Regions from separate parts of the Pseudohongiella sp. genome, predicted to be linked through region 3. Evidence: predicted binding sites of a transcription regulator. Region 3 holds the regulator's gene; each other region holds the start of a gene.
What was found. The regulator FliA, encoded in region 3, starts transcription of late flagellar genes. The targets are predictions, from matches to a motif close to CTAAAGTTTNNNNNNNNNNNGCCGNTAA.
Positions count from the first base shown of each region.

Region 1: the regulator FliA is predicted to act here: its motif matches at 1,205-1,232, upstream of WD071_RS12280 (motility protein A).
Region 2: the regulator FliA is predicted to act here: its motif matches at 4,673-4,700, upstream of flgM (flagellar biosynthesis anti-sigma factor FlgM).
Region 4: the regulator FliA is predicted to act here: its motif matches at 2,710-2,737, upstream of fliD (flagellar filament capping protein FliD).

Region 1 is NZ_JBBDNQ010000034.1:9,688-17,398, forward strand. Features, by position in the region: gene WD071_RS12270 (helix-turn-helix transcriptional regulator) at 1-804, opposite strand, end outside; gene WD071_RS12275 (hypothetical protein) at 969-1,106, shown strand; gene WD071_RS12280 (motility protein A) at 1,281-2,090, shown strand; gene WD071_RS12285 (flagellar motor protein MotB) at 2,080-2,871, shown strand; gene WD071_RS12290 (alpha/beta hydrolase) at 2,899-3,822, opposite strand; gene WD071_RS12295 (5-(carboxyamino)imidazole ribonucleotide synthase) at 3,874-4,962, opposite strand; gene purE (5-(carboxyamino)imidazole ribonucleotide mutase) at 4,969-5,475, opposite strand; gene cfa (cyclopropane fatty acyl phospholipid synthase) at 5,589-6,701, opposite strand; gene WD071_RS12310 (universal stress protein) at 6,797-7,651, opposite strand.
Region 2 is NZ_JBBDNQ010000028.1:174,332-182,042, reverse strand. Features, by position in the region: gene WD071_RS10450 (flagellar hook-basal body complex protein) at 1-6, opposite strand, end outside; gene WD071_RS10445 (flagellar hook assembly protein FlgD) at 55-735, opposite strand; gene flgC (flagellar basal body rod protein FlgC) at 757-1,197, opposite strand; gene flgB (flagellar basal body rod protein FlgB) at 1,200-1,598, opposite strand; gene WD071_RS10430 (protein-glutamate O-methyltransferase CheR) at 1,740-2,609, opposite strand; gene WD071_RS10425 (chemotaxis protein CheV) at 2,630-3,562, opposite strand; gene flgA (flagellar basal body P-ring formation chaperone FlgA) at 3,765-4,532, shown strand; gene flgM (flagellar biosynthesis anti-sigma factor FlgM) at 4,746-5,084, shown strand; gene WD071_RS10410 (flagella synthesis protein FlgN) at 5,130-5,606, shown strand; gene WD071_RS10405 (flagellar brake protein) at 5,641-6,354, shown strand; gene WD071_RS10400 (TIGR04282 family arsenosugar biosynthesis glycosyltransferase) at 6,400-7,023, opposite strand; gene WD071_RS10395 (TIGR04283 family arsenosugar biosynthesis glycosyltransferase) at 7,026-7,711, opposite strand, start outside.
Region 3 is NZ_JBBDNQ010000006.1:237,304-245,014, reverse strand. Features, by position in the region: gene WD071_RS01225 (chemotaxis protein CheW) at 1-1,152, opposite strand, end outside; gene WD071_RS01220 (protein phosphatase CheZ) at 1,204-2,067, opposite strand; gene WD071_RS01215 (chemotaxis response regulator CheY) at 2,080-2,460, opposite strand; gene WD071_RS01210 (RNA polymerase sigma factor FliA) at 2,646-3,380, opposite strand; gene WD071_RS01205 (MinD/ParA family protein) at 3,403-4,209, opposite strand; gene flhF (flagellar biosynthesis protein FlhF) at 4,259-5,407, opposite strand; gene flhA (flagellar biosynthesis protein FlhA) at 5,455-7,593, opposite strand.
Region 4 is NZ_JBBDNQ010000028.1:192,996-200,706, reverse strand. Features, by position in the region: gene fliD (flagellar filament capping protein FliD) at 1-2,614, opposite strand, end outside; gene WD071_RS10505 (hypothetical protein) at 2,839-3,894, shown strand; gene WD071_RS10500 (flagellar protein FlaG) at 3,978-4,430, opposite strand; gene WD071_RS10495 (flagellin) at 4,646-7,465, opposite strand.

The DNA.
Region 1 (7,711 bases), on a different contig from region 3:
CCATTCACCCACTTGTTCGGGGTGCCAGCTCTCCTCCGCTACCCATTTGGCCGCCTGGGCGCTGAAGCGCAGGTGTGCCGTGCTTTTGGCCTGGCCGCCAAAAATGCCAAATCCGCTCCCCAGGAAATGGTCCAGATCAACAGGCACAACGACCTGGCAAGGGACATTTTGAACGACAGGCGCCGCAATGCGGTCCAGCGAGAACAGGCGCAGGTCCTGAGCGGCCTCGCAGTGGGCCACCAGGTACCAGTTGGAACGGTAGTGAATCAATCGCTGCGGGTGCGTCAGGCGGTTTTCAGATGCGACGCTGCTGCGGCTATGATAGTCAAAGCGCAACTGTTGCGCTGCCAGTGTGGCTTCGGCCACCGGGTCAAAAATGGCAGGACTGATAACGCGGAACTGAATGGGCTGAATCTGGATCTTTTCGCTGATGCGTTCAGCCGAATGGCCGGATTCGCCCAGCAGGTTGCGAATGCGCTCTTTCAGCGGCAGCAGACGATCGCCCAATAAACCAGGTTGCACCTGTTCCAGCAACTGTTCGCTTGCCAGCAGGGCGTACAGTTCGCCGGAATTCATCCAGAAGCCCGGCAGCTCAAATACGCCTGCACCCGGGTCGTAGCGATGGCCATTGTGCTCGCGGGAATACACCAGCGGCGCGCCCAGCATGTCGCGCAGGTACTCAAAATCGCGGGTGACGGAGTTGCGAGAGCTATCCAGCGCCTGAATGAAGGCCCTCATGGGCACAGGCTGCCGGGCGGTTCGCAGCATCTCGTGAATTTTGTATATCCGCTCAAAACGGTTCATGATCACATCCTGTGACGCCGCATAACTGATTGATTTTCTGCCCTGATTCTTCTACAGACAGCTGCCAAGTGCAATAACAATACGCGAGCAGCTCGGGATATGATTTTCGTTTGTTTATTGGGTGATATTGGCATCTTGAGTTGATAGAACGTCAGGAGAGACCCGTGAGTGACAACAAACCCAATCTTGAACCGTTCAGCAAGGCGATTGATCGTCTTCAGGAAGGTCTTCTGCGTTATCAGCAGGACATCAGCGATACCCAGATTCGCGACGCGCTGATCCAGAGTTTCGAGTTTACTTAGGAACTGGCACACAAAACACTGAAGCGCAGTATGGAATACGCCTCCCCCACGCCTGAACAACAAGCACGCGCATTCTGCCGACATCGCCTGATATCCTGTTAAAGATTTGCCCGCAGCCGCCGACATTATCTGCGTTGAAGCCCCTAATTCGCGAATTGACTGTCAGGACGCCGCATGAATCCATCAACCATCATAGGCATGCTCGCCAGCGTAGCGCTGCTGGGCAGTGTGCTGTTTTTCTCTGCGGAATCGGAATCCAGCTTTCTTAACCTGCCTGGCCTGGCCATCGTCATTACCGGCACCATGGCAGCTACTTTCATCAGTTATCCGCTGAAAGAGGTGGTACGCGTATTCGGCCTGGTGGCACTGGTGTTCAGGCGCGAAAACACCTATACCCGTGACGATATCAAGGAGATGGTACAGGTTTCACGTCTGTGGTTTCAGGGCAATATCAAGGATGTAGACGATGCGCTGGCCAAAATAAAGAACCCCTTCCTGCGCACCGGTATTCAGTTGGTCATTGCCAATACAGACGAGCAGGAAATCATCGATACGCTGCGCTGGCGTATCGCGCGCGTGAAGGCGCGCGAACGCGCAGAAGCCCACATTTTCCGTACCATGTCGACCTATGCCGCCGCCTTCGGCATGATTGGCACCCTGGTTGGCCTGGTCAACATGCTGGCCGTGATGGACTCTGGCAGCCTCGACATGATTGGCCCGCAAATGGCCGTTGCACTGCTGACCACGTTTTACGGCATCCTGCTGGGCAACGTGTTTTTGCAACCCATTGCGGTCAAACTGGAGCGACGCACGGAGGAGCGCCTGATCGCCATGAACATGGTGCTGGAAGGCATTGCCATGATGAGCAAACGGCGTCCACCATCCTTCATTGAAGACACACTGAAATCCTTTGCTGCAACCTATCAGGATGAAATCCGCGACAAGGGCATGCCACCGCTGAAAGGGGCCGCGCGTGGAAAATAGCCGCTATGCCGTTGACATGGTCGGCGACGAACCCGGTTCGTCCGAGGGCACCGATAATAGCTGGATGCTCAGTTACCTGGATGTCCTGACGCTACTGATCGCGTTTTTTGTCCTGCTGCTGGCCATGAGCGAACCCAAAACCGACGATGACGACATCCCCGCAGAAATCGCGCAAACCGGTTCTGCCGGGTCAGCGGCCGGGTCAACCACGCAAACGCCTTTGGACGAAACCGGCGGCGTCATGCCCGGCGGCATTGGCGTGCTGCCGGAATACAACAGCTTGCTGGAGGGGACCTCCGGAGAAACCACACCGGATGCTGAAGATGAGGGCAGCGACGCCGATCAGGATGCACGTCTGGAGAGCCTGGAAAATAGTCTGGACGCCTTGTCCCTTCAGGGTGTGGACGCCCAGCCCGGGCGCGAAGGCCTGACTTTGCGCATTGCAGACAATCTGCTGTTTGCCAGCGGTCAGGCTGAGCTTATGTATGAAGGTATGATGCTGATCAGTCAACTGACGGGGTTCCTCAATGCTTTTGAGGGTGAAATCTCGATCGAAGGCCATACCGACAACATCCCCATCAACACGCCTCAGTTTCCATCGAACTGGGAGCTGTCCAGCGACCGTGCCATCTCTGTATTGCGCTTCCTGGAGTTTGACGGCATCTCCGCCACTCGCATGCGTGCGGTGGGTTATGCCGACACCCGTCCTCTGCAGCCAAACGATACACCGCAAAACCGGGCTGGCAATCGCCGGGTGGAATTGGTTCTGCGAGAGCCCTGAGCCGTCAGCCCGGCGACCAGTGTCCGGTCAGGCGGAGAACTGCCTTACATAGTCACCGATCTCCCGCATGACTTGATTCGCCTCCGGCAACACCGGCACAAACAAAGGCCACACATGTGGTTGTCCACGCCAGATTCGCAGGTCAGTCGACACATCCGCGGCTGCAGCCCGCTCGGCCACGCGTAATCCATCATCACGCAATACTTCATTGTCACTGACGTAAATCAGCAGTGGCGGAAATCCGGCATACTCGGTGTATAACGGTGACGCCCGGGCGTCCATGGCCGATGCGCCATTGAGATAGGTGGCGGCGGCCCGGCGAATAGCATCGCCGCTGAACATGGCGCAGGTTCGGGTATTGCTGTCCACTGACTCACTGGTCACAGCCAGATCGGCATAGGGAGATAGCAGCACCGCAGCAGCTGGCATGGGCAACCCGGCTTCACGTATCTGCACCAGCAGGGACAGGGACAGGCCGGCACCGGCCGAGTCGCCCGCGAGCAAAATATCAGCAGCATCATGCTCGGTCAGCAGGTAACGATAGGCGGCAAAAACATCATCAGCGGCAGCAGGAAACGGATGCTCGGGTGCCAGACGGTAATCCAGTACAAACACGCGGGCATCGCAGGCGACCGCAAGCCGCGACGTAAAGGCACGATAAGACAAAGGCGAACCAAACAGATAACCACCACCGTGGCTGTAGAGCACAACGCGCGGGCCACTGCATGATGCCGGTGTCAGCCATTCACCATTAACACCCTCATGCTGTACCGACGTCACGTCGACATCGCTGGCGATAGGGTTTTTCCCCATGTCACGATCCAGCGTCACGCGAAAACGCGCGGGATCAAAATCAGGACGTAAAAGTTTGGGTTTGAAACGGCGCTTCAGAAACCAGCTTAAAAAATGCGATCTCAAAGACCGGCGATTGACGATGGTACGGGTCAGCATCTTGTCACCTGTGGTTTATGCTCTAACGCTCTGTTGTACCACAGGCACCGATCAATTGTCAGCAGCTATCAGCGCCTTGACCTTGCCAAGCTGGCGACGCATGGTGTCCGCATCGACGCTGCGCACAGTGGCATGCCCAACTTTGCGGCCATCCTTGAACGCCTTGTTGTAGTCATGCACGTGGCAGTCAGCAACAGCAGCAAGCTTGTTAATGCCAGGGACACTGCCAATAAAATTAATCATGGCGCTTTCACCAAGTTTTGCGGTCGATCCCAGCGACAATCCGGTAATGGCCCGCAGGTGGTTTTCAAACTGGCTGCACTCTGCCCCTTCAATTGTCCAGTGCCCGGAGTTGTGCACTCTGGGTGCAATTTCATTGGCCTTGAGCCCGCCATCAACTTCGAAAAATTCGAATGCAAGCACACCCACGTAATCCAGATGTTCCAACACGGCCGACGTGTACTGCTCGGCCAACGCTTGCAGCGGATGTTGATCGCTGGCAATAGACACCCGAAGAACCCCCTCGTTGTGCGTATTATGGACCAAGGGGTAGCACTTGCTGGCGCCATCGCGACCGCGAACCGCGATCAGCGACACCTCGCCGCTGAATTCAACAAAATCTTCCAGAATACAGGGCACACTGCCCAGTTCGGCGAATGCTCTACTGACATCGGCAGAGCTACGCAGTACTTTTTGACCCTTTCCGTCATAACCCAGGGTGCGGGTCTTGAGCACTGCCGGCAAGCCGATACTGGCCGCCGCCTGCTCCAGATCAGCCTGCGAATCAATGGCGGCGTAGGGCGCAACCGGAATATCCAGGCTGCGAAACAGGTTCTTCTCCAGCAGGCGGTCGCGGGCAATACGCAGCGACTCGGCACTCGGAAATACGGGAACGAACTGGGACAGAAAAGCGACCGTGTCGGCCGGCACACTTTCGAATTCAAAGGTCACCAGGTCAACCTGATCGGCCAACTGACGCAAATGTTCATGATCGTGGTAATCAGCGCGAATGTGTTCGCCCAGCGCCGCCGCGCAGGCGTCCTGTGCCGGGTCCAGAAAAACAAATTTCATGCCCAGGGGGGTACCTGCCAAAGCCAACATCCGGCCCAACTGTCCGCCACCTATAACACCTATTTTCATGATAGCTCAGGCCTGCCGTGGATCAGAATTATCAAGCACATTACTCGTCTGTTTGGCGCGGAACGCCTTCAGCGACTGCTGGTGCTCAGGATATTTGTTGCCCAGAATGCTGGCTGCCAGCAGGGCTGCATTGACCGCACCGGCGCGGCCTATTGCCAATGTTGCCACGGCAATACCGGCTGGCATCTGCACGATGGACAGCAGGGAGTCCACCCCTGACAGCATGGATGACTGCACGGGCACGCCCAGCACCGGCAAATGTGTTTTTGCGGCACACATGCCCGGCAAATGGGCAGCACCACCGGCACCGGCTATGATCACCTCGATGCCGCGACCAGCCGCCTCGTCTGCATAGGAAAACAGCAGATCCGGTGTCCTGTGCGCCGAAACCACCCTGACCTCATGCGGTATCCCCAGCTGTTCCAGCATATCTACCGTATGACTCATGGTAGCCCAATCGGATTTGGAGCCCATGATCACGCCAACCAGTGCAGACCCAACAAGCTCAGACATAGTCGTCGCCCCTGTGCAAGAAAAAGCGCGTAGTATACCTGAAAACGCCTTTTCTGAGAACAATTAGCGACAAAGTGAAGATTTACACATTAAAAGGAAAAGCAGTTGCCCGCTTAACTGACCCGGCTATAACCACCGTCAACGCCATGCCGTGACAACACCAGTTGCCAAAGCTGCAGATCCCGTGCGCGGAACGCTCCGGCGCAAGACAATAAGTAATAGCGCCACATTCGATAAAAGCGTGCCCCCAATTCTTCTTTGAATTGTGGCCACGCCGCTTCGAAATTGGCGAACCACGCCATCAGTGTTTTGTCGTAGTCTGCGCCGAAATTATGTATATCTTCAATGATAAAACGATTTTCTACACTGCTGGCGATCTGAGCCAGGGAAGGAATCTCACCGTTGGGAAAGATGTATTTATCTATCCAGGGATCAACGCCTGACGTATTGACGTTCTTGCCTATGGTATGCAACAAAAACAAACCATCTTCTTTCAGACAACGACCCGCAACATCCATGTAGGTCGTGTAATTTTTGCGCCCTACATGCTCGAACATGCCAATACTGACAACATGGTCGAAACGTTCGTTTATATCTCTATAATCCTGGAGGCGAAACTCAATCGGCAGACCCTTGTACTTTTCTTGACCCCATTCCGATTGCTCCTTTGAGATCGTCACCCCCACACATTCCACACCGTAGTGTTCGGCGGCGTAGCTCATGAAGCTACCCCAACCGCAGCCAATGTCCAGCACCCGCATGCCAGGCTCGAGCCGCAGCTTACGGCAGATCAGATCCAGTTTAGCCTCCTGCGCCTCAGCCAGGGTTTCCGCATTCCGCCAATAGCCGCAGGTGTACACCATACGAGGACCAAGCATTGCCGCGTAAAACTCATTTCCAAGGTCGTAATGTTGCTCTCCAACTTGCCAGGAACGCTTGATATTCTGTAAGTTGAAGAAGCGAGCTCGCAACGCATGCAGCGCCAGACTGGCGGGTTTGATTGTCTGATCCAGCTGCGCTCTCAAGACGCGGTAAAAAAACTCATCAAGCCTCGGTACGTCCCACTCGCCATCCATATAGGCCTCGCCGAGCCCCAGACTACCGCGAGTTAGTACGCGGTTGAGTACACCGGCCGAATTAAACCGAATGTCCCAGGGCCGTGTACCCCCGATACGGATATCCGCACGCCTCAAGGGTTCAACGAACGCTTTTGATGCGGAAGGCATTTTGGAAAATGCCTCCGTGACATTGTTATTGACTGATGACTGTGTCATGTCTGTTCCTCTTGTTCGGCTCACATATCGTCAATTTTGTAATAACTTTATCGCAGAACCAGCACCGGCACCGAAGAGTGACTCAACAATTTTGTGGTATTACTACCCCACAATAATTGCCGCAGACGCGAATGGCTGTAAGCACCCATGATGACCATATCAATCTCATTGTCACGGGTGTAAGTGGAAAGACTATCGTCTACATCATTGGTGACAAGAAGACGAGTAATAGTCGGAATATCACCTTCTTCCAATGTCTGCTCTGCCCACCGCAGTTGCTCTCTGTGCTCGTCAGTATCCGCCCCCACCTGCACCACATGACATTCAATACCATTAAACAACGGGCTCTCAGCAATCAGACGCACACCTTTTGCTGTGGTTGCGCTACCGTCAAATGCCATCAACACCCGTCGCGGGGCAACAAACTGCTCCATCACAATCAACATGGGTCGCCGCAAGTTACGAATTATCTGCTCAATGTGCGAACCGATGCTGCCCGAGGCAAGCGTATCGTCGCCACGCTTACCCAGAATCAACAGACGTATGTCGTCTTCCATTTCCTCCACGATATTGGACAGTGTGCCACGGACCTGAAGCAGCCTGGGTTCAACACTTCCGGCTTTAACTATGCGAGCAGACGATTTTTCCAGTATGGCATCGCCACGCTTACGCGAGAGCTGCGCTCTCTGATAATCCAGCTGTTGAAGCTGGCTTTCAATTTCTTCGTGTTTGTCGCGCTCAGTCGGAGTCTCGGCAGGTTCTGCCGGTTCCGCTAACAGCGGCTCTGACACGTTGAGCAAGTGTAGCGGTGCATTCAGCCGTTGTGCCGACCAGGCGGCGGCATCGCAAACAGCCTGGGAAAATTTGGAGCCATCGATACAGGCGATAATGTTCTTGTGCATGATTAAATTCCTTTCGTATTGTAGGTAACAGGCAATCGCTGGGACTGCCCGTGAATCGTG
Region 2 (7,711 bases), on a different contig from region 3:
ACTCATGGTGACACCTCGTTGATTTAATCTTTATTTAATTGGAATGTACTGTTGTTAATTAATCTGGATGATGTCATCCATGGAAACCTTGCCGATACCCGCCAGGTTCAGAGTCAGGGCGCCACCGGACTCGATGGTGACACTGTTAACATTGGCGCTCAGATAAACTGGCACGCTACTGGCTTCTTCACCACCGGAGGAGGACACTTCAAAGTAGTAGTCACCCGGGGGGAAGCGCTCATCATTGGCATCGGTGCCGGTCCAGATGAACTCCTGCCTGCCTGCGGGCTGCTGTCCGAGCTCAAAACTGTCAACGATTTCGCCACCTTTGTTGTAGACGGTCAGTGACGCAGACTGAACAGCTTCATCGAACTCCGCCAGCACACTGATGGCACCGCTTTCTCCCAGGGGACTGAATTCAGACTCGACATGCACCGGACGTCCTACCAGTGACGTCGCCTGCAGGTGTTTTGTTGATTGGAATGCCGAGGCGAATTCCTCGAAGTTACCACCCAATTTTTGTGTCTCTTCAAGCTGGGAGAACTGCGCCAGCTGCGCGATAAATTCACCGTTCTCTTCAGGCTTGGTCGGATCCTGGTTTTCCAGCTGGGCGATCAGCAATTTCAGGAAGGCGTCGCGGCCCAGTTCTTTGTTAGCAGGGGCAGTCTTTTCCTCGGCCGGGGCGTACTCGGTCAGAACCCGGTTTAATGCGTTGTTGTTATTGCCAATTTCCATGTTCTATTCTCCTGTGCCCAGTTAACCCTGACCCAGCGTCAAGACACGCTGCATCATGGTTCGGGCGGCTGACATAACATCCACATTGAGCTGGAAGGCCCGTGACGATGAAATCATGTTGGTCATCTCTTCCACGATGTCGACATTCGGGTAGAACACATAGCCCTCCTCGTTTGCCATCGGGTTGCCCGGTTCATAACGTGGCTGCAACGGCCGTGCATCTTCCACGATGCCGGCGACCCGGACGCTGGTAGACGCGGCGTTGTGCGCCGGCTCGGCGAAAGCATCCTGCATGGCAGAATTCATCACCGGCATAAACACCGGGTGGCGCGCACGGTAGGTCTGCTCAGCGCTGCTGGCCGCGCTGTTGGCATTGGCCATGTTACTGGCGGTCGTATTCAGTCGCAGCGATTGCGCGCTCATGCCGGAACCGGCGATGTCAAAGACTCCCATCAGGCTCATGCTTACTCTCCTTTCAGGGCTTTGATCATGCCCGTGAACTTGCCATTGAGAAACTGGAAGCTGGCCTGATGCTCCAGCGCGTTGCGGGCAAAGGCCGCATTTTCGACCTGCTCATCGACGGTATTGCCGTCGAGTGATGGTTGTGAGGGTACCCGATACAGCGCCGATGCATCGTTCAGGCCGGGCATGCCGGTGATGTGGCGGCTATGGGTCTGCTGCATGGCAACATCACCGCGGCCGGACGTGGCCTGCGCCAGCACACTGCCAAAGTCCATATCACGGGCTTTATAGCCGGGGGTGTCAGCGTTTGCGATATTGCTTGCCAGCATGGTGGTGCGCTGGGTTCGCAGCGTCAGGGCATGTTCGTGGACGCCCAGTGCGTTGGTAAAGTTTATGGCCATCGGTTGATTCCTGCTGTTTACGTTGCCGATTCGATTCAGCAAGAAAATAGCAAGACCCGTGCCACTAATTAAAATGACTATTTTTCAAATAGTTAGGGATATTTAAAGATGACAGCGGCAATGGATTGCCTGGACTGCAGTCTACAGTTTGCCGCCTGGCGGCAACTGGTTTCGGTAGACACTGGTGTGGGCGCTCAGCCTTTCCATCTGATACAGATCACTGATCGTCGCCGGCAACGATTCAGACGCTCCCAACAACAGATAGGATCCCGGGTTCAGGCTGCTGCGCATGCGGCGCAGAATATCGGCCTTGAAATCGGCGGCAAAATAAATCAGCACGTTGCGACAAAAGATCACATCAAAACGCCCCAGGCTGGCATAGGTGTCCTGGAGGTTGAGGGGTTTGAAATTGACCCGCCGGGTAATACCCGGTTTCAGGCGAAAACGGCCCTGAGGCAATTCATCAAAAAACATGCGCCGACGAGAGTCACTAAGCCCCCGGCTCACACTCAGGCCATCGTACTCGGCAAGCCTGGCATTGCTCAGCATGGAATTTGAGATATCCGTACCGATAATTTCCGGATCGCGCATCAGCACGCCCGGATGCCTGGCTTTGAATTCTTCAAAGATCATGCTGATGGAGTACGGCTCCTGCCCCGACGAGCAGGCCGCCGACCAGATGCGCAGGCTGCTGCGCTTTTCTTCCAGCACCAGGCGCGGCAGAATGACGTCCCGCAAGGCGTCGAACGGGGCACTGTCACGAAACCAGAAGGTTTCGTTGGTGGTCATGGCATCAATCACCTTTTCCCGCAGCCCCGGCACCGAATGTTGATTGATGCGGGTCACCAGCGCACTCAGTGTCGTCAGCTGGTGTTCTTCCAGGATACGGCGGATACGGTTTGCCACCAGATACTGCTTGTTATCGCCTAATACGATGCCACAGGCCTGATTCAGGAAAGTCCGGAAGGCCTGATAGTCTTCCAGTGCAAACTGTTGTTGTTCGTCTACCATATAACACTCGAATCAGGCGCTTACGCCGGGATCTGACGCCGTTCCAGTTGTTTCAGCACACGCTGGGCCAACTCATCCGGGTGGAATTTTGCCAGGAAATCGTCAGCACCCACTTTTTCCACCATGGCCTGATTGAACACACCGCTCAGTGACGTATGCAACATCACGTGCAGATCGCTGAGCCGGGGGTCATTCTTGATGGATGCCGTCAACGTATAACCGTCCATTTCCGGCATCTCGATATCGGAAATCACCAGGATATATTTGTCAGACGGATTCTCGCCTTTTTCGAGCATCCCCAGCAAATGTGCGAAGGCCTGTTTGCCGTCATTGAGCACCACCGTTTTCAGGCCAATGGCCTCACAACAGCGTTTTATCTGTGTGCGCGCCACACTGGAGTCATCCACAATCAATATGGTGTTGATGGCATCGGAGCGCTCGGTTTTGCTGATCAGGGCCTCGCTCAACAAACGCGGCGCTGGTGCAACCTCCGCCAGAATACGCTCGACATCCAGTATTTCTACCAGTTTGCTGTCCACCTCAGTAACCGCAGTCAGGTAATGCCCCCGGCCGGAGCCTTTGGGTGGCGAATGTATGGTTTCCCAGTTCAGGTTGACGATTCGCTCGACAGCCCGGACCAGAAAGCCCTGCACCGAATTATTGTACTCAGCGATAATGATAAAGCCCTTGCCTTCGTCCTGCAGCGCCCGGCTGCCCATGGCTATGCTCAGGTCCAGAACAGTAATGGTACGTCCCCGGATATAAGCGACGCCGCGCACCACGCGGCTGCTGTGTGGCAGCACGCTCAACGGCGGACACGGCAGAACCTCTTTCACCTTGAACACATTGATACCATACAACTGATTGCCGTTAAGCCTGAACATCAGCAGCTCAAGCCGGTTCTGGCCTACCAATTGTGTTCGTTGATTAACGCTGTCCAGCACGCCGGCCATCGCAGACTCCCATTCTCAAGTACAAAATTTGACATCACGGTGTAAAAAATTCTCACATTGGCTACATATGTCGTCCGCGCACGCAGTTTCATAAGGTCTGTCCGGGTAAATAATTGTCACAGCGCGGCACAATTATTGCTTTACCCAGTCACAGATCAGCAAAAAGGCTGAAAAAACACCTTGGACGCCGGGTATTTGACGAATGACTGCCAGAAATCGACAAAAATCTTTATCGAGCCTGAAAGCGGCCGCTATCACCACCGTGGCTATTATTGCTGCAACAATCACCAGCATGGCCGCGAGCCAGCTGTCAGCCGTTGATAGCGGCTCAGCGGAGGGGCTCAGTGGCCAGCAGCGCCTGCGTCAGGCCGCGCTCAGTGAATTGCAATATATATACGCCTCAGAGCCCGGCCGGGTAGAGATAGAGGTCGCCGCACTGGACCCCAGACTGCAGGTGCCCGTTTGCCAGGAGCCCTTGCAGGCCAGCCTGAACCGGCACAGCCCCAATGGTGGGCGCGTCACCGTTCGCATTGAGTGCCGCGACCAGGGCCCCTGGACCCGGCACATTGCTGCCAGCGTGCGCATTTTTCAGGACGTTGTGGTCAGCAGCCGCGCATTGCCCCGGGGCAGCGTCCTTGGCCCGGGCGACCTGAGTCTGCAGGAGCACGATATCAGCACCCTTCGCGGCCAGGTCATCAAAGACCCGACCGTGGCTGTCGGCCAGGCAGTACGCCGGGCCGTCTCGGCCGACACGGTACTGGGCATCGACCTGCTGGAAGCACCCATACTGGTGAGTCGGGGCGACACCATTGTACTTGTCGCAGAGCGTGGTAGCATTGCCATTCGTGGCACCGGTACAGCGCTGCAGGCAGGCGAGGCAGGCAAACAGATCCCGGTACGCAATAACAGCTCCGAGCGTGTTGTTCAGGCCGTGGTAACAGGCGTCGGCGAAGCGAAAGTCATATTTTGACTGTGCCAGTACAAGACCGGCACACGACCGACGCACGACAGGCACAAGGGATAACGACAGTAATTTGTCGCCAACACGCAGGTTCAGCGTCTGCTTTTCGATTTTTTTGTGGTTTTTAGTTGTTTTTTGTCACCCAGGCACTAAAGTTACCGCAAAATGTGCCGTTACATCGGACAGAAGGCTAATCAAGTCTACAAGTCAAGGTAGCAGACCATGAGTATTCCTACTATTAGCAACACATCGACAGCAACTGACAATCGCGGCTCAGTGCGGCAGACGGGCAATCAGCCCGGCACTGACAACAACACTGGTAACGGTGTTGGCGGTGGCAACGTGGGCAACCAGGGCAGCACTGGCACCAGCCAGCCCGATGCGGTGTCCATCAGTGGCCGCGCAGCCGACCTGCAGTCTCTTGAAGCCAGCATTAAACAGCTGCCGGACACTGATGTCTCACGCGTCAATGCGCTTCGCGACCAGATCAATGCCGGTGAGTACGCCGTGGACAGCCAGCGCGTTGCCGACAAGATTCTGGCGTTTGAGCGCGGCCTGTGACCGGGCCGGCCAACAGCCTGATGTGTGGCATGGACAGATTATTTGATGAGCAATAAAGGCCTGCAACAGCTATTGGAAAGTGATCGGACTCAGCTGGATACACTGGCCGAAGTGCTGCTGGCTGAAAAAACCTGCCTGGAGCAGCGCGACCTCGAAAAACTCAACACCCTGCTGGCCCGCAAACAAAGCGTACTGGCCAGCATCGAAACCAATGACCACACGCGCCGCAAACTTTTGCAGCAGGCCGGTGTGCCTGCTGACCAGACCAATTTGCAGCATCTCAAGCGTTTGCTGGGCAAGGGCGGTGATAACGAATTCACCGCATTACTTGACAGCATTGAGGCTCGCCTGCAACAGTGTCGCGAACTCAGCGAGACCAACAGCATTATCGTACACCGCAGTCGACTGAACACGCAGCGAACCCTGAGCATCCTGCGCGGGCCTTCGGCCCTGGCAGGCCTGTATACCAGTCATGGCAATACGCTGGGCGGCAGTGAACAACGGGATCTGGGCAGCGCCTGATCCGCTTGTTGATCCAGACAGGTTACCGACTCTCATGGCGACAATTTCCAATAACGAACGATACTATACCTCGGCCGGGGATATTTTCAGTGTCCTGAGAACCCTGCAGTCGGATCGTTCCAGCATCAGCATTCAGTTCAACGGCAATGGCGCCATGTACAGCTCACTGGTGCTCGACGTCAGTCTGAAAAATCGTACTTTCCAGCTTGATGAGTTCACGCCACGCGAAGCACACCGCCAGGCGGAAGCCGGCACACCTTTCAGCATGCGCGCCTCGATCAGCGGAATTCGTGTGCATGCCAAAGACCTGGTCGTTGAGCGGGTCATGAAAGATGACGACGGCCTGTATTACCAGATGAAGTTTCCCGAACGCCTGCTGTACCTGCAGCGTCGTGATGCGTTCCGCGCCTGGGTTCCCGGCACCCTGATGGTGGCATCAACCTGCACCAACAAAAATCACCCGAAGGGCATACAGGGCCGCGTACAGAACATGTCAGCGACCGGTTTTCGTCTGATAGTAGAGGGCAAAGTAAACCCACCGCCCAGCATGCTGGAAGAATTTGACCTGGTGATGAAACTGCCCTTGATAGACCATGAATTTGCCTGCCCCGCCGAGGCAGTGTATGTGCAATACCAACAGGATCAGAATCAGACCATGCTGGGTTTTCGCTTCGGCAATATGGGCCGGGGTGACCAGATTGCGGTCAACCGTTTTGTCACCCAGCTGCAACGCGAGAGCATTGCCTGAATGCAGGGCCATGCCTGACCGCGACAGCAGCACTCGATAAAGGCCTCATCCCCAGCCCGGCAGGGAATCAAGGCGCACCAGGTCTTCCGGTCGGTCGACATCCCATTTGACGGTCAATTCCCGCCAACCAATACCGGCCGCCCGCAAGCGTTCACGGGTCTGCTGCATCACACTGGCCTGACCCCAACGGATGTCACCAAACACCGCCGGCATGGGTTCACGCAGCCCAATAAGCACGTAACCACCGTCTTCGGCAGGTCCCAGCACCACCGGCGTGCCGGCCGCCAGAAGTGCCAGAGCCTGCGCCACATAAGCACCATCAACCGACGGGCAGTCCGCGCCGACTACCACCACAAACTCGGCATCCGCCAACGCATCACAGGTCGCATTGTGCATTCGCTCACCCAGATCATGGCCGCGCTGCCGATGAATGTGCGGAACGCCCTCAAGTTGCCGAAAAAAATCTTCACCACCGTGGGACGACGCCCAAAGCTGCAGCGGTGCCTGCGCCGCGCGCTGCAGCTGCTGCCAGCCATAACGCATCAGTTGCTGATGCAATTGCAGTGCGCCAGCCTCCCCCAGCACTGGCTGCAGACGTGTCTTTACCTGCCCGGCAACAGGTGTTTTGGCAAAAAAAAGTATCCTCGCCTGCGGGTAGCGATAGGTCATGTTCAGGACTCCCTGTCCTGGACTGCCGGGGATCGGTCACGATAATACTGGCGGTGCAACGCTGCCGGGCTGGCACCCAGAAAAAACGCCAGCCGCAAGCGCCACATTAACCAGATCGTGGCCAGGATACCATGCTGCTGCCAACGACGACTGGAGCTGACCACGGGCGGGCGCAGGCAGACCGGACGGGACAGACGGCGCAGGGTCTTGCTGATCATCACATCCTCCATCAACGGCACGTCCGCGTAGCCACCCATTCGCTCGAACACCTCACGCCGGACAAAGATAGCCTGGTCTCCGGTGGCAACAGCGGTCACCCGCGAGCGCAGATTCATGGCTGCGGCAATCACCCGAAAAGCCGGGTGTTGACCGTCAAGACGGACATCAAACCGCCCCCAACAGTGCGCGCCGCCGACCAGCGCCGCCAGCACCAGATCTGCAGCCCGGTCAGGTAACATGGTATCGATATGCAGAAACAGCAAAACATCGCCGGTGGCCCGCGCAGCACCAGCATTCATCTGCCTGGCACGACCCGGCGCGCATTGCAGGCAATCGTCAACCTGCCCCCGGACCACCTCGACGCTGTTGTCGGTGCTGCCACCGTCAACCACAATCACCTGATGACCGTCCCTGCTCAGTGCCTGCAAGGCAGGCAGCTGTCGGCGCAGGACGTCTGCCTCGTTTAATA
Region 3 (7,711 bases):
CATCACCGAGGTCTGCAGGTCCGCAGTCACCAGATCGAGATTGGCCACGGCCTTGGACAACATCTCATCAGCAGCATTCGAGCCAATACGAACGAGACGGTTTCTGACCAGAACCAGTTCGCCAACCATATTCATGATGTCGTCAAGCCGACGCGTATCAACACGCACTGTCGTTTCAGCTACCGGGGCATGATCCGGTGCGGCAGGTCTCGCCTCCGGCGCCGGCGGCTGCCGTGGCGGAGAATCTGGCACCGCTTTCAGTATCGGTGCTGATTTTGCTGCGGGTGCGGCAGGCGGTTTCGGCTCGGGTTCGGCGTCTGCGTTTTTGCCGTTGTGCAGCTGATCGAGCAGAGCCTCGAATTCATCATCGGTAATTTCGTCGCTGCCGGGGTCTTTGCTGGTAGAGGGCTCTTTTTCCGCTGAAGGCTCTTTGTTGGCTGAGGGCTCTTTACTGGCTGAGGGCTCCTTATTTGCTGAAGGCTCTTTATTCGCTGAGGGCTCTTTGTTCGGGGTGCCCTGGAGCTGGTCGAGCAGAGATTCGAATTCGTCGTCTGTGATTTCGTCTTCAGCAGTGGCAGCGGACGCCTCTGACGCGGTTGCACGATTTTCCGCTTCGGTTTCAAAATCGGCCGAGTCCAGTGCCGCCAGCAGCTGGTCAAATTCATCGTCCGTCATGTCGTCACTGCTGCCGGCAGGACTCGCAACAACGGCTGCATCAGCTGACTCACGGTCCGCCGCAACAACATCGCTGGCAGCAAGATCATCGCCATTGGCCAACACTTGCAAGGCCTGCAACAACTCATCAGCGGCAGGCTCTGGCGGGAGTCGCTCTTTGATCTGGGCAAACATGTTGTTGACGGCATCAAGTGCCTGCAACACGATATCCATCAATTCGGATGTAACCTGGCGCTTGCCATTGCGCAGGTTGTCGAACAGGTTCTCGGTGACATGGCAGCAATCCACCATGGGGGTCAGCTGCAGGAAGCCAGCGCCACCTTTCACAGTGTGAAAACCACGGAAAATGGCGTTCAACAGGTTTTTGTCGTCTGGTTGTTTCTCCAGCTGCACAAGTTGCTCAGACAGCTGTTCCAGAATTTCACCGGCCTCGACCAGAAAATCTTCCAGAATCTCTTCGTCATCAAAAAAACTCATGTCACTGTTCCTCTCCGAGTCACGTTCATCAGCCTCGGGCTGTTGCGTGAGTCAAAAACCAAGGCTGGACAATAAATCATCCACATCATCCTGGCCTGACACCACGTCCTGATTGTTCTGCTGGTTGATTTGCGGCCCTTCGGCGCGAATGCGTTGTTTCTCATCACGTACAGCCTTGTGCTCGCTGTCTTCGGATTTAATGCCAGCGACTTCTTCAACATTGCTCGCCAGCTTGACCAGACGCACCAGGCTTTGTTCAACGTCACTGACCAGTTCGATAACCCGTTTGATCACCTGCCCGCTCAGATCCTGGTAACCCTGAGCCATCAGGATATCGGTCAGCCTGGTATGAATACCCTGCCCGTCGCCACTGATCCGCTGCAGCAGCTGCTCGATACGCTGGAACAAGGGATTTGAATCGTCATTTACCGTGTTCCCCTGAGCCAGAAAGGACTGCCACTCCCGGTGGATGGCTTCACTCTCGTCCACCAGCTTTTGCACCATCGGTGCCGCCTCGTCAACACGATCCATCGTCTGGTTGGCTGCATCTTCGGTCATGGCAATGACGTAGTTCAGGCGGCTGCGCGCATCCACCATCTCCGAGAGCTCGTGCTTGACCTCGGCATTGTTCTGCAGGCCGATTTCCAGATGAAAATCGCGTAGCGCGTTGTGCAACGCCCGGGTCAGACGACCAACCTCAAAATACAGCGTTTCGTCGCGAGCATGGTTTATCTGGTGGATAAGATCCGCAGCCGCCACCATGTCATCGCTCTGCAGGGCCTCCAGCAATGCCTGCTTGCGAGCGAGCAAGGCATCGGTAAAGCTCTTTGCTCCCGCCGCAGCAAGCGCCGCAGTGTCAGCATCTGATCCGGTCGTGCTGGCCTTGCCCAAACCGTTTTTCTTGTTGTCTGCCATAGGATTTTCCTTTCAGCGATTAGCGTCGATGCGTTCAAAGATCTTTTCGATCTTTTCCTGCAGTGCCGCTGCCGTGAAAGGCTTGACCACATATCCATTCACACCGGCCTGCGCCGCTGCGATAATCTGGTCTCTCTTTGCCTCTGCCGTCACCATCAGAATCGGCAGCGTTTTCAGCTTTTCGCTCGCTCGGCAGGCCTTAAGCAGATCGATACCGGTCATGCCCGGCATATTCCAGTCCGTAATAAGAAAATCGAATTGGCCGTTTTCCAGCATCGGCAAGGCGGAACTACCGTCATCTGCCTCAGCGGTGTTGGTAAACCCCAGATCCCGCAACAGATTCTTGATAATCCGACGCATTGTTGAGAAATCATCAACAATGAGAATTTTCATGTTCTTGTCCAAAGCCGCCTCCACGTCATGTGCTCATACTGGGGATGTGCGCCACCCGGCACGGTATCTCCCTAGCAGGTTATCGCTTGAAAGGTGAAAAAATTTAGCTGAAATCAGGAAATAAATTCAGATGGTGAGCATTATAGCCCAATGTGAGCGCTTGTTGTGGGCGCTGCGAGCTGGACTCAGCGCCAGTCCTGCAGCCGGGAACGTAAGCGCAATGCGGCCTGGCTGTGTATCTGACTGATGCGTGACTCGCTGACACCCAGCACTTCGCCAATCTCTTTCAGGTTGAGTTCCTCATCGTAATAAAGCGCCAATACGAGCTTTTCACGCTCCGGCAGGCCTTCGATGGCCTCTGCCAGATGCGCGCGGAAATCATCGTCCTGAATTTCGTCAGCCGGGCCGGAAATCTCACCGGACGCACTCTCCAGCGCTGAATCATCGCCACCTTCTGTCAAATCATCAAAGCTGAACAGACGACTGCCCGATGCATCCTGCAAGATGGTGTAGTAGGTTTCCAGGTCGATACCGAGTTCTTCGGCGACCTCATGATCCTTGGCATCGCTGCCGGAACGCATCTCAACAGATTTAACGGCGGCTGCAACTTCGCGGGACTTGCGGTGGACGGAACGCGGCGCCCAGTCTCCCCGGCGAATTTCGTCAAGCATGGCACCGCGTATGCGAATCCCGGCATAGGTTTCAAAGCTGGCGCCTTTGGATACATCATATTTGCGCGCCGCCTCCAGTAAACCGATCATGCCGGACTGAATCAGGTCATCCAGTTGCACGCTGGAAGGCATGCGCATCAGCAAATGATGGGCAATCCGCTTCACCAGCGGCGCATGCTGAACGACCAGATCGTTCATGCTGTCTGTTTGCACGTCCTGGTACAATGAGGCACCTGTTGATGCTGTCATAAACATCCCCGTTGTGTCCTGTTCAGGACATGCCCTGCACGAGTCGCTCGACAAAAAACTCCATCTGCCCGGTGGCTTCGGTTCTTACCGGCCACTGGCTGACCTCTTTCGCCAGCCGTCTGTAAGCGCCCGCGGCCTTGCTGCCCGGATAGGCATCAAGTGTTGGCCGTTGCCGCTGCACAGCTTTACGCAAGGTTTCATCATAAGGTATGTCGCCCGCATAACGCAGATTTACATCCAGAAACCGGCCCGCAACACCCGCAAACCGGTTGAACATATTCTTCCCTTCATCCGGGGACCGCGTCATATTGGCCACAATTCTGAAGTCCTGTAGCTGGCAGTCGCGATGCAGGAGCTTGATCAGGGCGTAGGCATCGGTCATCGACGAAGGTTCGTCACAGACCACGACCAATACTTCCTGCGCAGCACGGACAAAGCTGACAACTGAATCTGAAATACCGGCAGCGGTATCAATGACCAGAACATCAAGTTCGTCAGCCAGCTCACTGAATGCGTGCACAATGCCCGCATGCTGACTGGGCCCCATGGTGACCAGAGACTGCACGCCAGATGAAGCCGGTATGACGTTGATACCGTGCGACGCCACCATGATGTCACGCAATTCGCACTCACCTGACAAGACATCGGCAATGGTGCGCTGGGCTTTGATGCCCAGCAGAATATCGACGTTTGCCAGACCGAGATCGGCGTCCATCAGCACAACCCGTTTGTCCAGCTGTGCCAATGCCAGGCTGAGGTTGACCGATATACTGGTTTTGCCCACGCCACCTTTACCGCCGGTTACCGCAAGCACTTGAATGGGATGCATCCCCTGTTCTCTCCCCAACTGTCTGTATCCGGCCAATGCCGGTTTACCGCTAATTCAGACCTGCAACGCGCAGCTCTGCCGGTGACCGACTACCGTATTCGGTCATCAGCCGTTCCTTTTCCACCGGCACCGACGCTTGCTGCCGACCCAGCGCTACTGCGCGCTTGACCAGCGACTGTGCCTGCGCCAGAGCGATATCATCAGGAATCGCCTGACCGAAGGTTTCATAAACGACAGGCAAATCGCGCTCTATTGTCAAAGCCAGGGCTTCACCGAGCACACATGCCTCATCCAGATGAGTGAGAATACACGCAGAAACATTCGCAGTCGAACAGGTTTTCCAGGAAGCGCGCAAAACCTGCGCCTGACTGGTCGCCGGCAACACCAGCCACTTGTTGACCTGAGGCTGATCGCGCAACAAATTCAACTGCCGCTGCTGCTCTGGATGGTGCGACGGCAAACCGGCGGTATCGACCAGAACCAGCTGTTTATGCCCCAGACTGTCCAGCGTTTCGTCCAGCGAGTGCTGATTATCCACAATCCTCACGTTCACGCCCAGAATTCGCCCCAGGGTTCGCAACTGCTCATGAGCGGCGAGGCGAAAGCTGTCTGTCGTCACCAGCGCAACATCCTGAGCGCCATGCTGCAAGACATAACGGGTCGCCAGCTTGGCAATGGTAGTGGTTTTGCCGGCACCGGTCGGCCCGAGAAAGGCAAATACACCACCTTGCTCGATCGGGTCATGATCCAGCACGGGCAGAGCTTTGACCAGACTGCCCAGCACCTGCTTCCAGACCTGGTCCAGGGTTTTGCCCGGCTTGACTGTACTTAACAATTGACGGCTGAGGAAGCCGGGCACACCCATTGCCGACAGACGCTCCCAGATGACTGCCTGCAAGGGCGACTGACTGCTGAACTGTTCCCAGCCCAGACCGTTGAGTCGTTGCTGCAGCAAGGTCCTGATACTGTGGAGTTCATTGCGCATAGCGCCCATCTCTGCCTTGCTGACTGTCGGCAAAGGTGCCGGCGCAGCAGACTCCTTTTTCATCACCGGGGCCGGGCTTAGTGTCGCGATAACCTCAACCCCACCGGTTGCCAGACTGCGCGTTGACAAAATGGCAGCGTCATCGCCCAGTTCCTCACGCACCTGAAGCAGTGCTTGGCGCATATCTTTGGCCAGGATCTTTTTAAGCTGCATTGTTGCTCCTCACATCACATTTTTGCTGTTATTCCGATCAACGATCATCACTGACCAATCGTTGCTACAATCGTAATTTTCTTGTTGTCCGGTATTTCCTGATAGGACAGAACCTTGACACCGGACAGGGTAAACCTGACAAAACGACTCAGTAACGACCTCAAGGGTGCTCCCACCAGCAGGACTGCCGGGTTACCGGCAATTTCCTGCCGTTGTGCCGCCTGCATTAGCGACTGTTGCAGGCGCTCGGCAATACCAGGCTCAATAACCACGCTGTCGTCGACAAAACCGCCATCCTGCTGCTGCGTGCCTTGTTGTACTGCTTTAAGCAATATCTGTTCCAGTGTTGGATCCAGGGTGATAACGGGCAATTCAGCCTTGTTTCCATAGATGCCCTGGACGATGACGCGGGACAACGCGACACGCACAGCGGCAGTCAGAGCGACGGGATCTTGACTCCTGCCCGCAGCAGACGCCAATGCTTCGCCGATACTGCGCATATCTTTGACGGGAATACCTTCCTGCAGCAGATTTTGCAGCACCTTGCGCAAAATATTGCCATTGATCTGGCTGGGCAGTTCCTCAGCCAGTTTCTTGGATGATTTGCCCAGAATGCCCAACAGTTCATGAACTTCGTCGTGGCCCAGCAATTCGTGCGCATGTTTGTGCAACAGAGTATTCATGTGGGTTGCAACCACCGTGCTGGCATCGACCACCGTGTACCCCAGAGATTGCACCTGGTCGCGCTGGGCGGACTCTATCCACAACGCATCCAGGCCAAACGCCGGATCCTTGGTGGCTATGCCCTGAGCCTTACCATAGACCTGACCCGGATTGATCGCCATTTCGCGTTCCGGGTGAATCTCTGCGCCGCCGATGTTGACGCCCATCAAATTGATGCGGTACTCATTGGGCTGCAAATCCAGGTTGTCGCGAATATGAACCGAAGGCACCAGAAAACCGAGTTCCTGCGACAGTTTTTTGCGGATACCCTTAATGCGGGCAAGCAATTGTCCGCCCTGGTTCTTGTCCACCAACGGTATCAGCCGGTACCCGACTTCCAGGCCAACCACATCAACCGGCGTCACGTCACCCCAGCCCAGCTCCTGTTGCTCGGTTGCGGTTTTTTCTTCCTGCGCCGTTTTGTCCGCAGTGGCTGCATCATCCACGGCAGTGGCTTCCCGCTGTTGCCGCAAGTAGATGGTTACCGAGCCAGCCGCCGCCAGCAGGGCCAGCGACAGAAACGCCAGATGTGGCATTCCCGGCACGATACCCATGACAAACAGAACCATCGCTGCGATACCCAGCGAACGAGGGGTGGCAAACATCTGACTGATAACCTGCGAGCCCATCATCTCCGCGTTGTTGTTGCGGGTCACCATGATGGCTGCGGCAGTAGACAGCACCAGTGCCGGAATCTGGGCGACCAGACCATCACCGATGGTGAGCAAGGCATAACGTTCAGTCGCAGTGGTAAAATCAAGGCCATGTTGCATCATGCCTATGGCAAGACCGCCCACCATATTGATCACCAGGATCAGGATACCGGCAATGGCATCACCTTTGACAAATTTGCTGGCACCATCCATGGCGCCATAAAAATCAGCCTCCTGAGTAATATCCTGGCGCCGGGTGCGCGCTGACTCCTGATCAATAATGCCGGCGTTCAGATCGGCATCGACTGCCATCTGCTTACCGGGCATCGCATCCAGAGTGAAACGGGCGCTGACCTCGGCGATTCGACCGGCACCTTTGGTCACCACAACAAAGTTGATGATGATCAGAATCAGGAACACGATCAGACCAACCGCGTAGTTGCCGCCGATCACCACCTCACCGAACGATTCGATAACCCTGCCCGCCGCTGCGCCTCCTTCATGCCCATTGAGCAGAACCACACGCGTGGAGGCCACATTCAACGCCAGACGCAGCAAGGTGGCAACCAGCAGGATGGTCGGGAAAACAGCAAAATCCAGTGGCCGCATTGCATAAACTGCAACACACAACACAACCAGGGCGAGAGTGATATTAAAGGTGAAAAATACATCAAGCAGAATCGGTGGAATAGGCAACGTCATCATTGCCAGAATCACCAGCAGCAATATCGGTATCCCGAGATTACCTTCTGTCAGATTACGGGCATTGGTCGCCAGCGTAGCTCTGTTCAGATTGCCACCTAAATTCATCATAAATTACATACCAACCTGGTGTGGTAGCCAAAATTCAGCGAGGTCAACGTCACTGACAATCGAATGCCGTCAGTGAACAGGCGCTTTGTCCAAAATCTTGACGCTTTAACAGCTG
Region 4 (7,711 bases), on a different contig from region 3:
GGCCGCTGAGCACACCGCCTGGCGACAGAAATGTGTCGATCAGGCTTTTCATGCGATCGGCCACACCCCTGGTGTAATCCACCGTGCCACGATCACCGACGTCGCCGCCATTGATACGCAGACGCAATCCGGACGAGGGGTCGGGCTCACCGCTGGCGTCCTGCCCGGCTTCCCCGCGTGCACCTCGTCCAATATTGAAGCCCAACAGATTACCGGCATTGCCTTGCAGTTCGGCAATCTTCACACTCGATGATGCCCCGGTTGAATTGGAAATAATGCCAAACGAACCTGAGGGTGTGTCGTAATCAACAATAACACCCACACCGGCAGCAATCATTGCCGGATTATTGTTAATCGCTGTCTGCATGGCTGCGGCCACCGTTTCCGGAGAGCTGTTACCCAGCGTACCCAGCGAGATGGATCCGGACAATACGCCATCAACCTCGACCCGGAAGCTGTCAGTCGCCGTGCTGCCTGAAAGATCACCGTGTGCAGCATTCAGGTAAAACCCGGGCCGGGCCGCTTCCACACCGCTGGATGCGGTCAGTAACTGCCCGCTGCCTACCGCTTCAATGCCGTTGATGGTGCCTTCAACATCGACGCCCCTAATGGACGTTTCGGCAGCACCGGTACCCAGAAACAGGCCCAGCTTGCTGGCAGCGGCAAAATTAACGTCCGTAAACGCAATCTCATCGCCGGCATCAGCGGTGGAAAATACCAGACGTCCTTGCGTATTGTCGGCATTGTATTGGTAATTCACATTGACGGTGATGCCGTCTGCCGCCAAAGCGTCGTTAATTTGCGTTTGCAACGCCGCCGTCAACTCATCGGGGGTAGTGTAAGTAACCGGTGTCGCTGCATCTCCTGGCAAGGACAACGACCCGGTACTGATACCATTGATGCTGAGACTGAAGGCGGTATCTTCATCTATCACCAATGGATCAATAAATGGATCACTGCTTAAACCACCGGTGGTGGCCAGACTATTCAACTGATTACCCTGAAACGGCCCACGGTTGTCCAGCACCAGACCCAGAGTAGATGAGGCTTCAGCGGAAATATCGGTAAAGCGGATCACCGACTCTTCACCGTATCGATTCGAGCTCATATCAAAACGCGATTCAGCGGCGTTGTACACCACCGTCATGCTGTCTTCTGAATCAATCACATCGGCATTGCTGTTAATCTGTGCCTGCAACTCGGTGGCCAGCTCCTCAGCGGTAGCGTACGTCCCTTCGGTCAGGCTGATATCAATTTCATTGCCGTTGAACAACACGGTAAAATCCTTGTTGTCGGCATCAATCACGATATTGCCCGCGCCCAATGCTGCCACGCTGACACCTTGATAACGTCCCACCTCGGCCATGCGGGTGATTTCAACATCATAGCTGCCCGCCTGGGTGTCCCTGCCCGCCTGCAGAAAATCAACCTGACTGTCTGATGTGGTGCCGGTGGCAGCAAACAGACCGGTCACCGCCTGCGGATCGGTTGCAAACGCGGTTTCAAACTCGCTGCGATCAAACGTCAACTGGTAATCGTTGAACTGGTCAGAGGTAACACCCACTTCAGCCAACGAGCTGAACGTTGCGCCCGATGTCACCTGGCGCAAGGTATTGTTGATGTCGGTCATCATCCGGCGCAGGGCAGTATCCCCGGTCAGCAGGCTGCCCTGACCGGATGATCCGGAATCCGGATCAAATGCCGATAACTGATCACTCATGCTTTTAAGGCCATTGTAGGCGCCTACAAAGTCCTGCACCTTGTCCATCAGCGCACTGGGATCCTTGTCGATACCGAGACTGACAGGGCCAGTGGTGGTCGATTTGAGATTAAGGGTCACACCCGGAATCACCCCGGTAACGAGATTGTCACTGCGACTGATGGCCAGGCCGTTCACCGTAAACAGGGCATCCTGCGCGGCCTGAGTCTGGCTTGCGGTCTGCGCTCCGGCATTGAAGTTGAAAGCATCAAGCCCCGCGGTGCCGGTGCCGGTCAATTCTATACTCTGGTCAGCGCCAGACTCGGCACTGGTAAACAACAGGCGGAAGCCACTGCCATCATCAACGATGGTAGCCTCAACCCCGAAGTTCGCCGCATTGACCGCGTCGCGAATACCCGCGAGGGTATTGTTGCTCTCATCGATCACCAGGCTGCGCTCGGCGATCTCGTCGTTCGCGGTAAAACCCTGGTAGAGACCATCACCATCAATATCTGTGGTACCAAAACGAAAGCTGATTTCCCCTGTGCCAATCGCTTCGTTGACCGAGGTATAGGCTTGCGTAGCGATGGTTTGTTGTTGCGCCAGCTGCTGTATCTGGATTGAATAGTTGCCCGCATCTGCAGTACTGGCAGCGGTGGCGGTCAAGGCAGATTCGTTACTGGAAACCACCTGGCTGGCGTTGAACGCTGAGGTGCTATTGAGTGCCTGCATGGCATCCTGCAGCTCGCTCACGACACTGTTGATTTCGCCAAAGGCAGACAGTTTGGCCTCTGCGATCGCCTGCTCACGGTCCAGACGCAATTCGACCGGCGCCCGCTCAGCTTCCAGCAGCGATTCGAGTAGCTCGCTGGTCAACAGACCCGAGCCGATACCCAATGATTGAATAGTTGCCATACAGTGATTGTCATCTATTTGTTGCCTTGGATTTTTGATAAAGCAAGTTCCAAGCCAGCCACGCCAGCTTTGCAATATCAGCTACTTACATCAGGATATCGGTCAACAGCAGATATTCTTGACCCGGCAAGCGGCAAATCTTTGCCGCTTGCCTGAGCGCAAAAGGATTGAGTGTCAGCCCCAGCCTCGCTAGAATCAGAGCAATCTGATAAGGAGAAGAAGCTATGTTCAATAGACACAGGCCCAGTAGACAATCGCTTGCCAGCACGGTGGCCTTGCTGGGGCTCGGCATTGTATCGACGGGTTTACTCTCCGTCAGTGTCATGGCCCAGCCAGATGACGACTATACCGTGCCCCGCACCGCTTACGGTGACCCCGATTTTCAGGGTGTCTGGCGCAACGCCACTGTCACCCCGCTGACGCGTCCGCGCGAACTGGGCGAGCGTCAGGCCTATACCCGGGAGGAAGCCTTCCAGCTCGAACGCGCAGCGCAAATGGCCGTTGAGCAGGATAATGAGCCATTGGATCCCAACCGCCCGCCGCCGCCCGCCCAGGACCTGCCCCCCGTGGGCAACTACGATCTGTTCTGGACCGATCGCGGCATGTTCATGCCCACCATTGACGGTGAATTCCGCACCTCCATCATCATTGATCCGCCCGATGGTCAGATGCCCGGTTATACCGACGAGTTCCTGGCACAGCGGGCGCGCGAACGTGAAACCGGTCCTGACCCCTTTGATGGTCCTGAAGGTCGCGGCGTGGGTGAGCGCTGCCTGCTCTCCTTTGGCTCCAACTCCGGGCCGCCCATGCTGCCAGTGATGTACAACAGCCATTACCAGATCGTACAGTCACCCGGTTACGTGGTGATTGTCGCCGAGATGATCAATGATGCCCGCATCATCAAGATTCAGGACGAGCGTGATGCCCATGCCGAGGTGATGAATCGCTGGATGGGCGACTCCATCGGCCGCTGGGACGGCGATACGCTGGTAGTGGAAACGCAACACTTCAATCCCTGGCAGAATTTCCGGGGCGCTTCGGAAAATCTGACCGTGACTGAACGCTTCCGCAAGGAGTCCGACAGCAAGATCATCTACACCTTCACTGTGAACGACCCGACCGTGTTCGAGTCCAGCTTTACCGGTGAACTGGCGCTGACCGCTTACGATGACCCGTTGTACGAGTATGCCTGCCACGAGGGCAACTACGCGTTGCCGGGGACTCTGGCCGGCGCTCGCATAGCCGAAGAAGAAGCACGCCAGGCGGCTGCGCAGGACTGATCTCAGGCCATTCGTACGACACAAAAAAGGCGACCTTGCATGAGGTCGCCTTTTTTACTTTGGGAATGTTATCAACCGGTCTGCTAGACCTGGGTTTTGAACAGGGAAATATGCTCATCCGAATCAATCTGTCTGGCCAGCTCAAGCGCTTCTTTGCTGTCAAACTGTCTCAATATCTTGCGCGACTCGCGATCGACAACGGTCACTGACGGCTCCTGACTCAAGGGGTCAATGTCGAAAACGATGTCACGTTTCACGGTCTGCACATAACGATTGAGTTTGGTGACAGCCTGCTCGAGAATTTCTTCGTCAGACTCATCTGCTTTGTCGTCAATAGCCGGGGCTTTATCCGCGTTTTTCCCGGAATCCTGTTTGTCTGAATTTTGCTGTTTCGGGTCCTTTTTGTTTGAGCCCTGCTCGTCCGGCGTATTATCAGTATGCTCCGCACCTACCTCGTTCTCGACGCCCTGAACAGAATTGACCTTCTCCCTGGCGACGACCGCAGGCTGGAATCGGGTGATACTGATTTCACTCACAGCACGCCTCCCACACAAGCACCTTGAACCCACGGCCCGGACGGATGCCCGAACTACATTGACGCACAAACAATTCGACGAAGCCCCTGAATAAGATCACGTTCGTATACCTGATCTTATTCAGGGGCTCCAGAAAAGCGGAAATCCGCCCGGCGTCTACTATCTTATCGGTAGACACCGGGCGGACTTTAGCTTTTTCTCTTGCTACTGACTGCTTACTGGAGCAGAGACAGTACCTGCTGGCCAGAGGCGTTAGCCTGCGACAGGATGGAGATACCAGCCTGCTGCAGAACCTGTGAACGTGCCAGGTTGGCTGCTTCTGCCGCGAAGTCCGCATCACGGATTCGTGAGTTGGCAGCTGACAGGTTTTCAGAGTTGATCGCCAGGTTGGAGATCGTGGCTTCGAAACGGTTCTGCACCGCACCGAGGTCAGCTCGTGCACTGTTCACTGAGTTCAGTGCGTTGTCGATCGCCGCCAGTGCTTCGGTCGCGCCTTTCTGAGTAGAGATGTCCACTTCATTCAGGAACTGACCGGATACACCGCCGCCAAATTCGCCTTTCTGGAAGCCCAGATCAGCCAGGTCGTCGTTACCGTTGGTGCCACCAGACAGATCGATGGTGCCTGCTGAACTCAATGTCACAGTTGAGTAGGTTGTGGTTGCTTCAGTGTTGGCCCGAGTGAGACCGGTAGCTCCGCCATCGGAGAAGTCAGCGTCAGCAACGCCACCCAGGCCGAAGTTCGCGGACGTGGAGCCGCCTTGCGTATCCATTGCCAGGGAGATATTACGACCATCAGCTGCTGTCAGAGTGACGCTGGTACCATTATCTTCCGCAATCACGCCAGTCTGACCCGATGCGGCATTGATCTGGCTGACCGCGAAAGCACGGTTGGAGTCAGCGTTTTCCTGAGTGGTCAGGCCGATATCAACACCGTTGATGTACAGTGTACCAGTCTGACCTTCCGTACCGGCAGTGGCTGTAGCACCAACCGTGGTGGTGGCATTAACGGTTGCAGTAACACCGGTAGAGTCAGTAGAACGGTTGATGGCAGCGGCAATCGAAATACCTGACGCTTCCTTGCTGCTGGAAGCAGCACCGTCGTAAGACGCGGTATCATCACTGGCCCGCGCGGCGCCGATGTTGACATCATTGATGGTCATGTCGCCGGCTTCCAGGTTGCTGAAGTTGTCAGCGCCGATGTTGGTACCGGTACCCGTGGCAGCAACAAAACCGATCTGGGCTGATTCACCCGCTGCGTTGGACGTCTCGATGATACTGGTCTCGCCCGTGGTGTCAGAGGTGATGGTCAGGAAGCCGGTGGTGCCGTCGATAGTGGCTTCTGCACCAGTCAGCTGGCCATTAATGGCGGTCAGCAGATCAGCGGAGTTGGCAATGTTGGTGGTCAGGTTAACAGTCTGGATGGTGCCGTTGTCGTCCACTTCCACGTCAAAGCTGGCGCTGGTGTCGACTGTACCGGTGTCGGTCGCTCCATTCAGTGCGCCAAAAGCTGTATCAATGCTGTCGCTAGCAACGCCAGTGTCATTAATCTCAAGTGTACCGGTAGTTGCTGTTCCTTGTGTAAAAGTCAAAACCCCACCAACAACACTTGCTGTCACATCAGTGTTAGCGATTTGACCATTAATCGCGGTCAGCAGATCAGTGTCCGTATTGAACGTACCATCCAACGTAATAGTATCTTGTTGGCCATCCAAGTCTATTGTAAATTGAATATCTTGGCTGCTAGCGTTAGTCAGATCCAACGGGAATGCACCGGAAATATCAGTTGTACCAGCCACTTCTGCTACTTGATCAGTGCTGCTGAAATCAAAAGCAAACGTGGAAATATCCGTGCTACCGGCCACTTCGCCCGCTGTTGCCGGCGTAGCCTGCGCCGCCACCTGACTGGTGCTGCTGACAGTCGCAACGCCAGCTGTGAATGTGCCTGCAGTCAGGCCCGCATTGGCAACGTTGGAACCCGCCACCTCAATGCTGTTGGTGCCGCTGTTGGCAACCAGGGTCACGCCACCGGTGTAGGTGTCGGACGCAGCAAGACCAGTTGCCGCTGCTGTCAAGGCACCGCTGGTAGACAGATCCAGTTCAATGTTGCGGCCATCTTCTGCCACCAGGCTGACACCCAGGGCGTCATCGCCGGTATCAATCGCGGTTACACCCGTCAGTGATGACTGTGCGTTGATTGCAGTCACTACCGCAGAACGCGAAGACGCCGCGTCAGCTGTGGTTTCAATGGCGATTTCAGTGCCATTGATGGTGATGCTGCCAGCCAGGGCTGAGGCTGTCATTTCAGTGCCCGCAGCCACGTTTTCGTCAACCAGCGCAGTCACACCTGACTCGGCAGATACACGGTTAATGGCTTCAGCTTTGGCAATCGCACTGGCGCTTGCGTTGGCAGTTGAGGAAGAATCATCAGAGGCGCGTGAAGCACCGACGGTGACACCGTTGAGTACCAGATCACCACCAGACAGCGCAGAGTCAGTAGATGTTGCGCTGACACCTGACTTGGCTGACACACCCAGTGTATCGGCAGTCAGTTTACCGATGGAAACACCGATAGACTCACCGGCGTTGGCACCGACCTGGAAGGATGTGCTCAGCGAGCCGTCCAGCAGGTTAACACCGTTAAAGTTTGCGCCTTCAGATACACGGCTGACTTCTTCGATCAGCAACTGTGCTTCTGCGTTCAGTGCTTCACGGTCAGCAGTGCTGTTGGTGCCGTTTGATGCCTGCAGAGCCAGTTCGCGGATACGCTGCAGTGATTCGGTCATGGAACCCAGCGAGCCTTCCGCAGTTTGTGCCAGAGACACACCGTCACCTGCGTTACGGATCGCAACGTTCAGACCTTTGATTTGAGATTCAAAACGCGTGGAGATCGCCAAACCGGCCGCATCGTCCTTCGCGCTATTGATTCGCAGACCTGAAGACAGTCTTTCCAGTGCCTGGTTGGTACCAGCCTGTGAACTGTTCAGATTACGCTGCGCGTTCAGTGAAGCAATGTTGGTGTTTATGACTTGAGCCATGCTTAGTTACTCCTGAGTTTACGTATTAAACTAGCCGCATCCGGAGAGTCTTGAATGTGCTCAACCTTATGCGTTATCACGTTTAACGACACAGAAAAACAAAGCTTTAGGCGTGGGGTGGAATTTTTTTGCAACTCGGCAGAAATTAATTTTCTTTAGAATTTTTTTTGCACAGCAGTTATAGTGGTTTCTACTACAGGTATATTTAATATACTTTATATAAAGGTAGCATCAATTCCAGTGACA